DNA from 2 places in the Mesorhizobium sp. M4B.F.Ca.ET.058.02.1.1 genome. Region 2 is predicted to be linked to the other one. Evidence: riboswitches for the same ligand, from Rfam matches in the RefSeq annotation. Region 2 holds a riboswitch; the other holds the start of a gene.
The links. Region 2 has a riboswitch for cobalamin ahead of EJ073_RS00925 (DUF1636 family protein). Riboswitches for the same ligand answer to the same signal wherever they lie in the genome.

Region 1 (6,938 bases), 3.0 Mb from region 2:
GCGGTGCTCCCCCGAGGAACGCCTGTAAACACTCGGTTCCAGCTTGGCAAGACGATGAACACAGCGAGACGCCTGCCACTTTTGGGGTTCTATAGGGTGGATCAGGCCTCGATTTCCAGCGCCGTCATCGGCCTCGAGCAGCAGGCGAGAATGAAGCCGTCGGCGATCTCGTGATCGAGGATGCCGCCATTGTGACTCATCTCGACCTCGCCGGACACCTTCTTCACCTTGCAGGTGCCGCACAGGCCGAATTCGCAGGCGGCCGGGATCCTGACGCCAGAGGCGCGCGCCGTCTGCAGCACGGTTTGCCCGGCGATGCATTCGGCATCGACATCGGAAAGTGAAAAGCGAACCGGCGTCGCGGCCTCGACGGGCATCTCGATGCCGCCGTCGGTCGGCAGCGCGAACGGCGCCGGCACTTCCTCCACCACCGGCGCGGCAAAGCTTTCCTGGTGGTATTTGGCCATGTCGAAGCCGGCGGCCTCCAGCATCTGCCGGACGGCGCGCATGAACGGGTCGGGGCCGCAGCAGAAGATTTCCCGCTCGCGGTAGTCAGGTGCCAGAAGCGGAAGCCTTATGGCGTCGATCCGCCCCATGTGACCGAACCAGCCCTCGCGGATGGAGCGTTCCTCGATCATGAAGCCGAGCGACAGGCCGGGCATGCGACTGCCCAGCAATTCAAGCTCCTTGCGGAAGATGATCTCTTCCGCCCTGCGCGCGCAGTTGACGAAACCGACATCGGTCCAGGGCGCGCAGTCGTTCAGCCAGCGCAGCATCGACATCATCGGCGTGACGCCGGAGCCGGCAGAGATGAACAGGTACTTGGCCGCCGGATGGCTGTGCAGCGAGAAATCGCCGGCCGGGCCATAGGCCTTCACATGGGCGCCGGGCTTGAGATTGTCGAACATCCAGCGCGTGCCGATGCTGCCGGCCTGCGCCTTCACCGTCACCGCGATCGAGAACGGCCGCGACGGCGACGAGGACATCGTGTAGGTGCGCATCAGCGGTCCGTCGGCGACCGGCAGTTCCAGCGTCACGAACTGGCCGGGCTTGTAGCGGAACCAGGTCTGGTTGTCGGAGCGGAAGGTGAAGGTCTTGACGTCCGGCGCCTCGTCGCTGACGCCGATCACCTCCAGCACCTGCAGCCGGTCGTTCCAGGGCGCCATCTCGTCGAGATGGCGATAGAGGCCGAGATCGGTCATCGCGTTCATCCCTTGGTCCTTTTCATTCTGCACATGTCGTGATGCCAAAACCGCTCAACACTTTTGGGCGCCATGTGCTAGGCAACACTGCGCAGCGTCGGCTGGCCGCCTTCGGCAAGGCGCGGGCCCATGAAGGAGGCGTACCATTCGACGAACTGGATGACGCCGCCCTCATGCTGCTCCGAATAGGGGCCGGGTTCATAGGCCGGCGACAGGATGCCGAAAGCATTTTCCTCGACGATGCGGCGATCCTGGTCGTTGGTCTCGGTCCAGACATGGGTGAGTTCGGCAAGATCGTAGTCGACGCCTTCCACCGCATCCTTGTGGACCAGCCATTTCGTCGTCACCGCGGTTTCGGTGGCGCTGATCGGCAGCACCCGGAAGGTGACGGCATGGTCGATCAGGATATGGTTCCAGGTCGTCGGATAGTGGTAATGCATCAGCGTGCCGATGCGGTCCGCCGAGACGCTCGTGGATAGGTTCTTCCTCACCGCGCGCTTGCCGCTCATCGTGTAGCTGACGGCATCGCGCAAGAGCGGGGCGCGGGTGGCGCGATACTGACCGGCGGGGTCTATGCGGAACTTGCTCGGCAGGCCCGCCGCCTCGCATTTCGCCCAATGCGCCTGCATCTCGGGATCGCTTTCGGCACCATGCACGCCGGTCACCGTCGGCGCCTCGGGAAAGGTCTTGCAGAGTTCGGGATGATTGCCGGCGCAGTGGTAGCACTCGCGGTTGTTTTCCCAGACCAGCTTCCAGTTGCCCTTCTCGACGATGGTCGATTCGAAAGCGACCTTCGCCTCAGTCAATCGATGCGGCAGGAGATAGGGTTCGATCATGGCGCGCATCGGCGCAAAATCGGCGGGCTCCTTCGCCAGGCAGATGAAGATGTAGCCGCCGACGCTCTCGCAGGCGACCGGCTTCAGGCCGAACTGGCTCTTGTCGAAGCCATCCGCCATCTGGCGGGCGAACAGCAGCCTGCCGTCGAGTTCGTAGGTCCATTGATGATAAGGGCAGACGAGCTTCGCCGCGGTGCCCTTCTCGGCGTTGCAGACGCGGCTGCCGCGATGGCGGCAGGAATTATGGAAGGCGTTGATCCTGCCTTGCTGGTCGCGGACCAGGACCACCGGATAATCGCCGATCTGCGCGGTGATGTAGCTGCCCGGCTTCGGCAGTTCGCAATCGTGCCCGATGAACAGCCAGTCGCGATACCAGATTAGTTCCATGTCGAGCTTGAAGTAATCCGGGTCGGTGTAGAAAGGCTGTTCGAGCGAAAAGCCCTGCCTGCGGTTATGCAGGTGCCTCAGCATGTCGTTGCGCGCATCCATGTCCTGTCCCTCGCGTCGGTCGCATCAAGGACTGAACTGGTGGTGATGGAGAGGAACGGCGGCCACCGGCAGGGCCAGGCGCGCGCCATCCGCCTCTTGACCGCCCACCGCGATCAGTCGAGCCTAGAAATCTCGGGCTGGTTTCCGGGCTCTGGAGTGCCCTTGCGGGCGGGCGCGACACCTTCCCAGGCCAGATGGCCCAGTGGTCTCCCGTCGCGACTTGAACTCCACCACCGTTGCGGGGGCAGCGCCGGAATTTGACCGGCTTCCCAATTCTCCGTCCCGTCGTCACGGGTCGGCACCTGAGATGGCCTGATCTAATCACTAAGGCCGGCGGACCGTCGGTACGAAAACGACATCGCATCCGTGCGGGCGCGACACGCGTTTCGGGTTCGCGGCACGCTGGCGCCGAATTGCCGTCCTCGGGGGCGATCCGAATCGCGCGCTGGAAACGCCTTCATATCGACCGCTGACCGGGTCTGAATTGGTTAACAGTATAGAAAAGTGACCATTAGGAGATTCTAAAATCGAACCGAACGGTTCGTTTCTGTTGACAATGCGTGCAGGACCGTGTGAACGCAGATCTTCCAAATCGTCAACTGGGTCGATGGGCCATTCGGATAACATATTGATATTGCTTTACAATACAATACGTGTGGGAGGCCGTTGCACAATTTCAAGGTGCAGAGTCATGGTCCAGGCGAAACAACTTCGTGATTGGAAACCGGGAAGGGGCTCTCCCACATCGGGGCTGTCCGAACGACGCGCTTTCCTCCCAAGACACGCCGCTAGACGGACGGAAAAATATACTGGAGTACTAAAAATGAAAAAGATTGTTCTTACTGCCGCCGCCCTTCTGGCCATTTCCGGCAGCGCCTTTGCTGGTGGCAGCGACCACTACGGTTCGAACGGTGCCAATCAGCCCGCCGCTGCCGTCGACAGCTCGTACACGGCTTCGGTCAAGAAGTCGGAACCGGCCGCTCAGACGCCGGCACAGGGCTCGGACCGCAACCTGTTCGGCAACAACTAACACACGATCCCTGACCGCGGTGGGCGATGCCCGCCGCTCGGGATCCTCAGAAATTCAGGAACACTAAGATGAAGAAAATCATCCTTGCCACCGCAGCCCTCCTGGCCATCTCGGGCGGCGCTTTCGCAGCCGGCAGCGACCACTTCGGTTCCGACGGTGCCAACCAGCCGGCCACCGCGGTCGACAGCTCGTACACGGCTTCGATCAAGCAGTCGCAGCCGGCCGCCGAGAAGCCCGCCGACCAGGGCAGCGACCGCAACCTCTTCGGCAACAACTAGGCCGATCCGGACCACGCTCCAACGGAAGATGGACGCGGCGGACAGTCTCGCCGCTCCGATGCAGATTCAGGAGTACCAGAAATGAAGAAGATTGCTCTTACCGCCGCCGCTCTTTTGATCGCCGCCGGCAGCGCCTATGCCCGCAATGACAATGTTGGCGGGACTGACATTAATCAGCGGCCGGCCGCCGCCGGCGTCGACACCACCCAGACGTCTTCGACGCGCGACACCAGCTCGCCGGTCTACAAGCTGCTAAACTCGTCGGGCGACGTTGAGAAGTCCGCCCCTCAGGGCAGCGATCGCAACCTGTTCGGCCGCTAACAGCCGGACAGAGCCGCCCATTCCGGTTCTACCGGCTGGCTGAGTACCAGAGCGGCGGGCAGTGCCCGCCGCTCTTGTTTTGTCCAACGTGAAGTTCAGGCCGCCTTCGCTGCCGCCATGTGCAGCGTGAAGGAGTGGCCGTCCGCATCGAAGATGTGCAGATCGCCGGCATCGGCGTTGAGCCGCAGCACAGCACCTCGCTTGACCTCGACATTGCCCGGCAGTTTCGTCACCAGCGGCAGGTCGGCGCGGCCGATGTCGACATAGACGAGCTGGACCTCGCCAAGCTGCTCGACATAGTCCACCGTTCCCTCGAACAGATACTCCGTGCCGGTAGCGATCGCCAGGTCTTCCGGCCGCACGCCGAAACTTACCGCCGCGCCATTCGCCGAGGCAGGGGTCGCGATCGGAACCGTCGCCTTGCGGCCGCCGACATGGCTGATGATGCTCGGATCGCCGGCCTTTTCGATCTTCGCCGGCAGAATGTTCATGGCCGGCGAGCCGATGAATTGGGCGACGAACAGATTGCCGGGCCGCTTATAGAGCTCCATCGGCGTGCCGACCTGCTCGATGCGGCCTTCCTTCAGCACCACGATCCGATCGGCCAGCGTCATCGCCTCGACCTGATCGTGGGTAACGTAGATCATCGTGGTGTTCGGCATTGATTCCTTCAGCTTGGCGATCTCGATGCGGGTGGCGACGCGAAGTGCCGCGTCGAGATTGGACAGCGGCTCGTCGAACAGGAACACTTTCGGATTGCGCACGATGGCGCGGCCAATGGCAACGCGCTGGCGCTGGCCACCCGACATCGCCTTGGGCAGCCGGTCGAGATATTTGGTCAACTGCAGGATCTCGGCCGCCTGCCGCACCCGCTTGTCGATCTCGGCCTTGCTTTCCTTGCCGATCTTCATCGAGAAGGCCATGTTGTCGTAGACGGTCATGTGCGGATAGAGCGCGTAGGACTGGAACACCATGGCGATGCCGCGTTTCGACGGCGGCACGTCGTTGACGACCTCGCCAGCGATCTTGAGCTCGCCCGAGGTGATCTCCTCCAGCCCGGCGATGGACCTCAGCAAGGTCGACTTGCCGCAACCGGACGGGCCGACGAAGACGATGAACTCGCCCGACTTAATGTCGAGGTCGATGCCATGCAGGATGTTGAGATTGCCGTATGATTTCTTCACTTGCCTCAGCGTGACATCGGCCATGATTTCCTCCCAATGACGTCCGTTTCAAAAACTCAGTCGATGCGGCCGAACCAGGCGCCGTAGCCGCCAAGGCGGATGGAGCCGGCGCCAGCTTGGCTCGAAAAACCGTGCCCCGGCAAGGGCTGAAGCGAGCCGCCGCCGAGATCGACCTCGGCCGGCTTGCTGCCCAGGTTGAAGACGCAGACGACGCGCTCATTGCCCTCGCGGCGGGTGAAGGCGACGGTGTCGCCCGCGCTTTCGATGAAGTCGATATCGCCCTTGGCCAGCGCCGGATGCTGGCGGCGGAAGGCGAGGAAGCGCCGGTAGTGCTCGAGCAGCGAGCTTGGGTCGCCCTGCTGCACGCTCACAGCCTGCGAAAGATGCTTGCCGGGCACCGGCAGCCAGGGCTTGGCCGCCGAGAAGCCGCCATTCTTGGCGGCGGCATCCCACACCATCGGCGTGCGGCAGCCATCGCGGCCCTTGAATTCGGGCCAGAAGCGGATGCCGTAGGGATCCTGCAGGTCCTCGAACATGAGTTCCGCCTCGCCGAGGCCGAGTTCCTCGCCCTGATAGAGGCAGACCGAGCCGCGCAGCGACATCAGCAGCGCCGAGATAACCTTGAGATAGGCGGTCGGATCGGCCTCGCTGGCGGCCCAGCGCGAGGCCGGCCGCATCACGTCGTGATTTGAGAAAGCCCAGCACGACCAGCCGTCGCTGGCGACCTTGCCGAAGGCCTCCAGCACCGCGCGCACCTTGGCGGCGCTGATCTTCTCGGGTGCGAGGAAGTCGAAGGAATAGCACATGTGGACGCGCTTGCCGCCGGCGGTGTAGGCGGCCACCACTTCCAGGCCGCGCTGCGAATCGCCGACTTCGCCGACCGCTGCCTGCGCCGGATATTCGTCGAGCAGGGCGCGGAAGCGTTCGAGGAAGCCGAGGTTCTCCGGCCGGCTCTTGTCGTAGATATGGTCCTGGTAGTTGTAGGGGTTGACGGCCGGAGCCGTCTGGTCGTTGCGCTCCTCGGGCGGCAGCGGCGGATTGTTCTCCAGCCCCTGGCTGTGGAAATAGAAATTGATGGTGTCGAGGCGGAAGCCGTCGACACCGCGCTCCAGCCAGAAACGGGTGACGTCGAGCAGCGCGTCCTGGACCTCCGCGTTGTGGAAGTTGAGGTCGGGCTGCTCGGCGAGGAAATTGTGCAGGTAGTATTGCTGGCGGCTGGTGTCCCATTGCCAGGCCGAGCCGCCGAAGATCGACAGCCAGTTATTGGGCGGCGTGCCGTCCGGCCTGGCGTCGGCCCACACATACCAGTCGGCCTTCGGATTGCTGCGGCTCGAACGGCTTTCCTTGAACCAGGGATGGATGTCGGCGGTATGTGACAGCACCTCGTCGATCATCACCTTGAGGCCAAGCCGATGCGCCTCCGCCACCAGCGTATCGAAATCGGCGAGCGTGCCGAACATCGGGTCGACGTCGCAATAGTCCGATACGTCGTAACCGAAGTCCTTCATCGGCGACTTGAAGAAGGGCGATATCCAGATGGCATCGACGCCGAGCGAGGCGATGTAGGGCAAGCGCCGGACAATGCCCTTCAGGTCACC
Region 2 (6,938 bases):
CAAAAGTGCGTTCATGCTGCGGCTTTCCGTTGGCGGTCAATCCACGTTGATTACAGCAAGCGATCCTATTGCGGAAGCGTGACAGATTCACCGCTGAACCGTTTTAAGGGCCTATGCTGCAACGCGGCGAGGGTTAGCGCAGCGCTTTCGGCGAAGCAAGTCAAACCTTGTTCAAAACGCGACGCTCGACGCCTTATCGAATGAAACTGGTCCGATCCGCTCCTGTTTGATTTCCTTCATTTTTTACTCCACTTTTCTCTCCTGACATATCTCCCGCCATTTGCCTGCTAGCATGGCCGGAATCAGGAACCGCAAATGCGGGCCAAAGGATCAGGACAAGGCTTCCGGATGAAGGAAAAGATATCTCTCACCATGGCCAGGCGCATCGCGCTCGGCGCGCAGGGTTTCACCGACCCGCAACCGGCCGGCACGCCTGATCGCCGCCACCTCGCCCGCGTTCTCTCCCGGACCGGCCTGCTCCAGATCGATTCCGTAAGCGCGGTGGTCCGCGCCCACTATATGCCGCTCTATTCGCGCCTCGGCCCCTACCCGCTGGCGCTGCTCGACAATGCCGCCGTAACGCGCAAACGCAAGGTGTTTGAATACTGGGCGCACGAGGCCTCCTTCCTGCCGGTCGAGACCTGGCCGCTGCTGCGCTGGCGCATGCTGCGCGCCGAGCGGGGTGAGGAAATGTATCTCGGCCTCGCCAAATGGGGCCGCGAGCGCAAGGCGATGATCGAGGAGATCTACGGGCAAGTCGCCGAACGCGGGCCGATCGCCGCCTCCGACATCGAGGGCCACAAGGGCAATGGCGGCTGGTGGGGCTGGAGCGAGGCCAAGCACGCCTTCGAATGGCTGTTCTGGGCCGGCCGCATCACCACCGCCTACCGGCGCGGCTTCGAACGTTACTACGACCTGCCGGAGCGCGTGTTGCCGCAGGCGGTCCTCGACCTGCCGGTTCCCTCGGTCGAGGAAGCGCATCGCGAGCTGCTGCGCATTTCCGCCCGCGCCCATGGCATCGCCACCTATGGCGACCTGCGCGACTATTTTCGCCTGGCGCCCGGCGACACCAAGGACCGGATCGAGGAACTGGTCGAGGCGGGCGAGCTGCTGCCGGTGCGCGTCGAGGGCTGGGACAGGCCCGCCTATCTCCACAAGGACGCCCGCTTTCCGCGCCGAATAAAGGCCCGCGCCCTGCTCGCTCCCTTCGATCCGGTGGTCTTCGAGCGCACGCGGACGGAAAAGCTATTCGACTTCCGCTACCGCATCGAGATCTACACGCCGGCCGAAAAACGCCAGTACGGCTATTATGTGCTGCCCTTCCTGCTCGGCGACCGGATCGTCGCCCGCGTCGATCTGCGGGCCGATCGCCCGGCCAGCGTGCTGCGCGTCCATGCCGCCTATGCCGAGGCCGACGCTCCGCCCGAAACGGCCGGTGAACTCTTCGAGGAATTGAAGCAGATGCAGGGCTGGCTTGGGCTTGAGCGCATCGAAGTGACGCCGGCCGGCGATTTGGGGCCGGCGCTGGCTGGCGAGATAAGATAGCCAACCCCTGCAGCCTCTGTCATACACGCTCCAACAAACCTCGTAGGTTGTGCAATGGCATCGGACAAAGTGCTCGACATGATCCATGGCGCATTGATTGCGCATGGGATCGATGCAGTGCGTAGAGATCAGGACGTTCTGCTACAGTCGAGGCAACTTCGGTTTGAGGCTGAGGTATTCGAGGCGGAAGCTGGCCGGCTGGTCCTCGAAATCTACATTTTTTCCCCACTGCTTGATGTTCAGCCGGTCATTGAATCCTTTGCTGGCTTCGGTGACACGCGAGAACAAGAATTAAATCAGGCGTTTGAAAAATTTCTTCGTGGCGTTTTCCACGTGGCGATCGAGGGACTGGCTGATCATGTCTGCGACAACATGCAGGCCGAAGTAGAGGTTTGGCAGCAAAGCAGTCCCTGTTGGAAGATCTGGCAAAAAAATGTTCGCTGGAAAATCTATGGTGGACCGGTTATTTCCCAGGCCACCACCGAGCTTAATTCGCTGAACCGGGGTTATCCAACGTTCTACGCCAAGCTGGAAAAGCTGTTCATAGCTTCCGTTTCCCCTGGCAGTCACTTTGTACGCACCTTTTTTGCAGCCTTGAAAGGCGAGCTTATTTGCACCGAGGTCCTTCTGGATAATAAGGTTTGGCAAGAAGGACAGGACCTAGCCCTCAGCCATGACTGGGACCACGGCGATGGTTATCAAGCAGTCCGGCAAGTTATCCTGGCCCTGCCGATTGGCGGCACATGACAGCCTCTGACCGACATAGCCATGTCGTAGCCGCGCGTTGACACATCTGCCCGCAGAAGCCTAAATCCATGGCCAGACGGTCTCCTCCCGGCAAAAGGAGGAGCCAAGAGGGAATGCGGTGCGGGAAAAATGCCCAAATCCGCGGCTGTCCCCGCAACTGTAAGCGAAGAGCCAAGGCCGAAAGCCACTGGGATGTTCCCCGGGAAGGCGGCTAACCAAGGCGATGACCCGCGAGCCAGGAGACCTGCCGTCTGCGAGAAAAGAATCCGATCGCCCGGCGGGTTTCCGGGCAAGGAGCCTGATTTGGAGCGCGACAGCAGTTTTCCGGCTGATAGAGCGGACTTACCGTCCGGCGACGACGATGGTCCGGCCGGCGTGACCGTCATCGTCTGCTCGTCCTGCCGCGACGAGACCGGTTCCGATGCCCATCCGCGCGCCGGCGCGCTGCTCGCCGAGGACACGCGCCGGGCGGCTTCCGGCGAAAAGATCAACATCCGCACCGTCGAATGCCTCGGCAATTGTAAGCGCCGACTGAGCGCGGCACTTCTGCGCGATGGCTGCTGGAGCTACGTCTTCGGCGATCTGGATGCGACCCGTGGCACCGACCTCGTCACCTGCGCCAAGCTCTTCGCCACCTCGACCGACGGCCTCATCCCGTGGCGCGGCCGGCCCGATTCCCTGAAGCGCGGCCTTGTTGCCCGCATCCCTCCCCTCGATCTGCTGAAGGACTGACCATGACCGCTTCCGTCTCACGTGTTCCCTGCACCGTCGTCACCGGCTTCCTCGGCGCCGGCAAGACGACACTGGTCCGCCACCTCCTGGAAAACGCCGGCGGCAAGCGTATTGCGATCATTGTGAACGAGTTTGGCGATATCGGCATTGACGGCGAGATCCTGAAGGGCTGCGGCATTGACACCTGTCCGGAGGAGAACATCGTCGAACTGGCCAATGGCTGCATCTGCTGCACCGTCGCCGACGATTTCGTGCCGGCGCTCGACCAGATCCTGTCGCTGACGCCGAAGGTCGACCACATCCTGATTGAAACCTCCGGCCTCGCTCTGCCCAAGCCGCTGGTCCAGGCCTTCCAGTGGCCGAGCGTGAAGAGCCGCGTGACCGTCGATGGCGTCATCGCCGTGGTCGATGGCCCGGCACTGGCCGAAGGCCGCGTCGCCAACGACATGGACGCCCTGCAGGCGCAGCGCGCGCAAGACGAGACGCTCGACCACGACGATCCGGTCGAGGAAGTGTTCGAAGATCAGGTCGCCTGCGCCGACCTGATCATCCTGTCGAAGAGCGACCTGATGGACGCCGCCGGTTCGGCCCGCGCCAACGCCATCATCAACGAACACTCCGCCCGCGCCGTGAAGATCGTGCCGACGTCGCACGGCAAGGTCGATCCTTCCCTGCTGCTGGGGCTTGGTCTTGCCGTCGAGGACGACATCGAGAATCGCAAATCCCATCATGACGGCGCATTCGACCACGAACATGACGACTTCGACACTTTCATTGTCGACATTCCATCGATCGCCAATCCGGACGAGCTCGCAAAACGCGTCGCCGCCGCCGCCGAAGAGGAAAACGTGCTGCGCGTAAAAGGTTTCGTCGAGGTCGGCGGCAAGCCGATGCGGCTTTTGCTGCAGGCCGTCGGGCCGCGCGTCAACCACTACTACGACCGCGCCTGGACCGCCGAAGACGACCGTCGCTCGCGCCTCGTCGTCATCGGCCTGAAGGGGCTGAACCGCCCGGCGATCGAGCGTATCCTCGCCGGCTGAGGCAAACCCGAACCGCCATGCACATCCTCACCACCACATCCGCCTCGCTCGACGATCTCGCCGAGCCTGTCGATCTCAGGCAGACGCCTGCGGATGTCGTGGCGCTGTCCTTCACCGACAGCGATCTCTCGGGGCTCGCGGCTGCATGGAAGGCCGACGCGGAACGATTGCCCTCAATGCGGCTCGCCGCGTTGCGCGATCTCCGCCATCCGATGTCGGTCGACCTCTGGATCGACAGCGTCGCCCGCCATGCCAAGGTCATCCTGGTCCGCATCCTCGGCGGCTATGACTGGTGGCGCTACGGCTGCGACCAGCTCGCCGCGGTCGCGCGCGAACGCGGCATCAAGCTGGCGCTGCTGCCCGGCGAAAGCCACGACGAGGACCTCCGGCTGATCGAGGGCTCGACCCTGCCACGCGCCGAACTGGACGCCCTGCTCGGCTATTTCCGCGAAGGCGGCCCGGCCAATATGACAGCGCTGGTGAAGAGGCTGGCGCGGCTGGCTGGGTCAGACACGGCGGTGGCCGAGCCGGTTAGAGTGCCGAAGGCAGGGTATTATCAGCCGGGCCACGGCGTCGTCCCCCTCCCCCTTGAGGGGAGGGTCCGGCCGCAGGCCGGGGGTGGGGTCCTCCGCGACACGCGCCGACACCCTGAAGAACGACCGCAGGAAGAGACGTTAAGCCCAGTCGTCCCGACCCCTCCCGGCCCTGCGGGCCACCCTCCCTCGAGGGGAGGGAGACGGCGCTCCCATCGTCCCCATCCTCTTCTACCGCTCGATGCTGCTCGCCGCCGATGTCGCGCCGATCGATGCGCTGGTCGACGCACTGCACGCGCAAGGCATCGCGCCGGTGCCGATCTTCGTTTCGAGTCTCAAGGATCAGGCGTCTCTGGCCTTCGTCGAGAACGCCCTCGCCTCACTGAACCCGGCCGCCATCGTCACCGCCACCGCATTCGCCTCCGGCGCCGAGCCCGGCGCGGAGACGCTGTTCGACCGTGCCGGCGTGCCGGTCTTCCAGGTCATCGTCGCGACCACGCGCCGCCAGGTCTGGGAGAAAAACCAGCGCGGCCTGGCTCCCGCCGACCTTGCCATGCATGTCGTGCTGCCGGAACTCGACGGCCGCATCCTGGCCGGCGCGATTTCGTTCAAGGGCGAGAGCGAAACCGACCCGGCGCTAGCTTTCCGCGCCTTCGCCAACCGGCCGGAGATCGATCGCGTCGCGCAGGTCGCCAAGCGCATCGCGGCGTTCATTCGCTTGCGGCGGACCGAGCGGGCCGAGCGCAAGCTGGCGATCCTGATACCGGATTATCCGAGCGCGCCCGGCCGTACCGGCTATGCCGTCGGCCTCGACGTGCCGTCGAGCGTGCTCGCGATGCTGCACGACCTGAAGGAACAGGGCTATGCGGTTGACGCGATTCCGCAATCGCCGCGCGCGTTGCTGGATGCGCTGGAGGTGGGTGGTGGCGGGCTAGGGCTGACGAACTATCTAGACTTGTCGAAAGAGTTGCCCACTGAGGCAATGACTGCCGTCGAAGCTGCCTGGGGAAAATCAGACGAGACAGGTTCGCGCGAGGCGCCCCCCTCTGTCCTGCCGGACATCTCCCCCACTAAGGGGGAAATTGGCAGTTCTGGCATCGGCTCTCCTCTTGCAACGGCGGCGATTAGCGAAGGTGGCGGTGACGGCATGATCTCCCCCCAAGTGGGGGAGATGTCCGGCAGGGCAGAGGGGGGCGCGACAGAACGCCAACCTTCATCATGCAGACAGCACTTCCCCTTCCGCGCCGCAACCTTCGGTAACCTCACCGTGGCACTCGCCCCCGATCGTGGCCGCTCAGTCGACCGCCGCGCCGACTACCATGACCCCACTTTGCCCCCGCGCCACGACCTGATCGCCTTCGGCCTCTGGCTGCAAAAATCGCTCGGGGTCCACGCCCTCATCCATGTCGGCGCGCACGGCACGCTGGAATGGCTGCCGGGCAAGACCGTCGCGCTCTCCGGCACCTGCTTTCCCGAGATCGTCACCGGCGCGCTGCCCGTCATCTACCCCTTCATCGTCTCCAATCCCGGCGAAGCGGCGCAGGCCAAGCGCCGTATCGCCGCCGTCACGCTCGGCCACCTGCCGCCGCCGCTGACTGGTGCGGGCCTCGATGAGAACCAGCAGCGCCTCGAGCGGCTGGTCGACGAATATGCGCAGGCCGACGGGCTCGACCGTCGCCGCCGCGACCGCCTGGCCAGGCTGATCGTCGAGACCGCGCGAAAAACCGGGCTTGCCTCCGAAGCTGGCGTTGCCAGAACCGACGCGCCGGACGAAGCGCTGCGCCGCATCGACGCCTGGCTCTGTGACCTCAAGGATTTCGCCGTCAAGGACGGACTGCACGTCTACGGCCGCGCGCCCGAGGGCGAGGCTGATCCGCTGCGTAGGCAAAGCGCAGAGGCGGAAAAGACAGCCCTGCTAGCCGCGCTGGACGGCCGCCACACCAAGGCCGGGCCGGCCGGCGCGCCTGCGCGCGGACGCTCCGACGTGCTGCCGACCGGCCGCAACCTGTTCACCGCCGATCCCCGCACTATGCCGACGCCGACCGCCTATGACCTTGGCCACGCAGCGGCGGAAGAAGTCGTGCGCAGCTACATGCAGTCGCATGGCGACTGGCCGCGCACGCTGGTCATCGACCTCTGGGGCTCGGCCTCGCTGCGCACGGGCGGCGAGGAGATCGCTCAAGGCCTGGCGCTGATGGGCTGCCGGCCGCAATGGGATGGCGCCACCGGCCGCGTCACCGGCATTGAGGTGCTGCCACCGGCAGCCCTTGGCCGGCCGCGCGTCGACGTCACCTGGCGCATTTCCGGCCTGTTCCGCGACATGTTCCCGACCCAGATCGCG

Region 1: it holds a riboswitch for cobalamin, as region 2 does, so the genes downstream of both, EJ073_RS18045 (aromatic ring-hydroxylating dioxygenase subunit alpha) here and EJ073_RS00925 (DUF1636 family protein) in region 2, are expected to answer to the same signal.

Annotation. Positions count from the first base shown of each region.
Region 1 covers NZ_CP034450.1:3,694,295-3,701,232, forward strand. Annotated here, with positions in the region: gene EJ073_RS18040 (hybrid-cluster NAD(P)-dependent oxidoreductase) at 102-1,202, opposite strand; gene EJ073_RS18045 (aromatic ring-hydroxylating dioxygenase subunit alpha) at 1,280-2,527, opposite strand; cobalamin riboswitch at 2,645-2,848, opposite strand; gene EJ073_RS18050 (DUF680 domain-containing protein) at 3,351-3,557, shown strand; gene EJ073_RS18055 (DUF680 domain-containing protein) at 3,626-3,835, shown strand; gene EJ073_RS18060 (DUF680 domain-containing protein) at 3,917-4,156, shown strand; gene ugpC (sn-glycerol-3-phosphate ABC transporter ATP-binding protein UgpC) at 4,252-5,364, opposite strand; gene EJ073_RS18070 (alpha-glucosidase) at 5,397-6,938, opposite strand, start outside.
Region 2 covers NZ_CP034450.1:183,174-190,111, reverse strand. Annotated here, with positions in the region: gene EJ073_RS00940 (NADH-quinone oxidoreductase subunit A) at 1-15, opposite strand, end outside; gene EJ073_RS00935 (winged helix-turn-helix domain-containing protein) at 349-1,545, shown strand; gene EJ073_RS00930 (DUF6348 family protein) at 1,600-2,292, shown strand; cobalamin riboswitch at 2,353-2,559, shown strand; gene EJ073_RS00925 (DUF1636 family protein) at 2,596-3,024, shown strand; gene cobW (cobalamin biosynthesis protein CobW) at 3,027-4,064, shown strand; partial or broken gene EJ073_RS31925 (cobaltochelatase subunit CobN) at 4,082-4,642, shown strand; gene EJ073_RS00915 (cobaltochelatase subunit CobN) at 4,839-6,938, shown strand, end outside.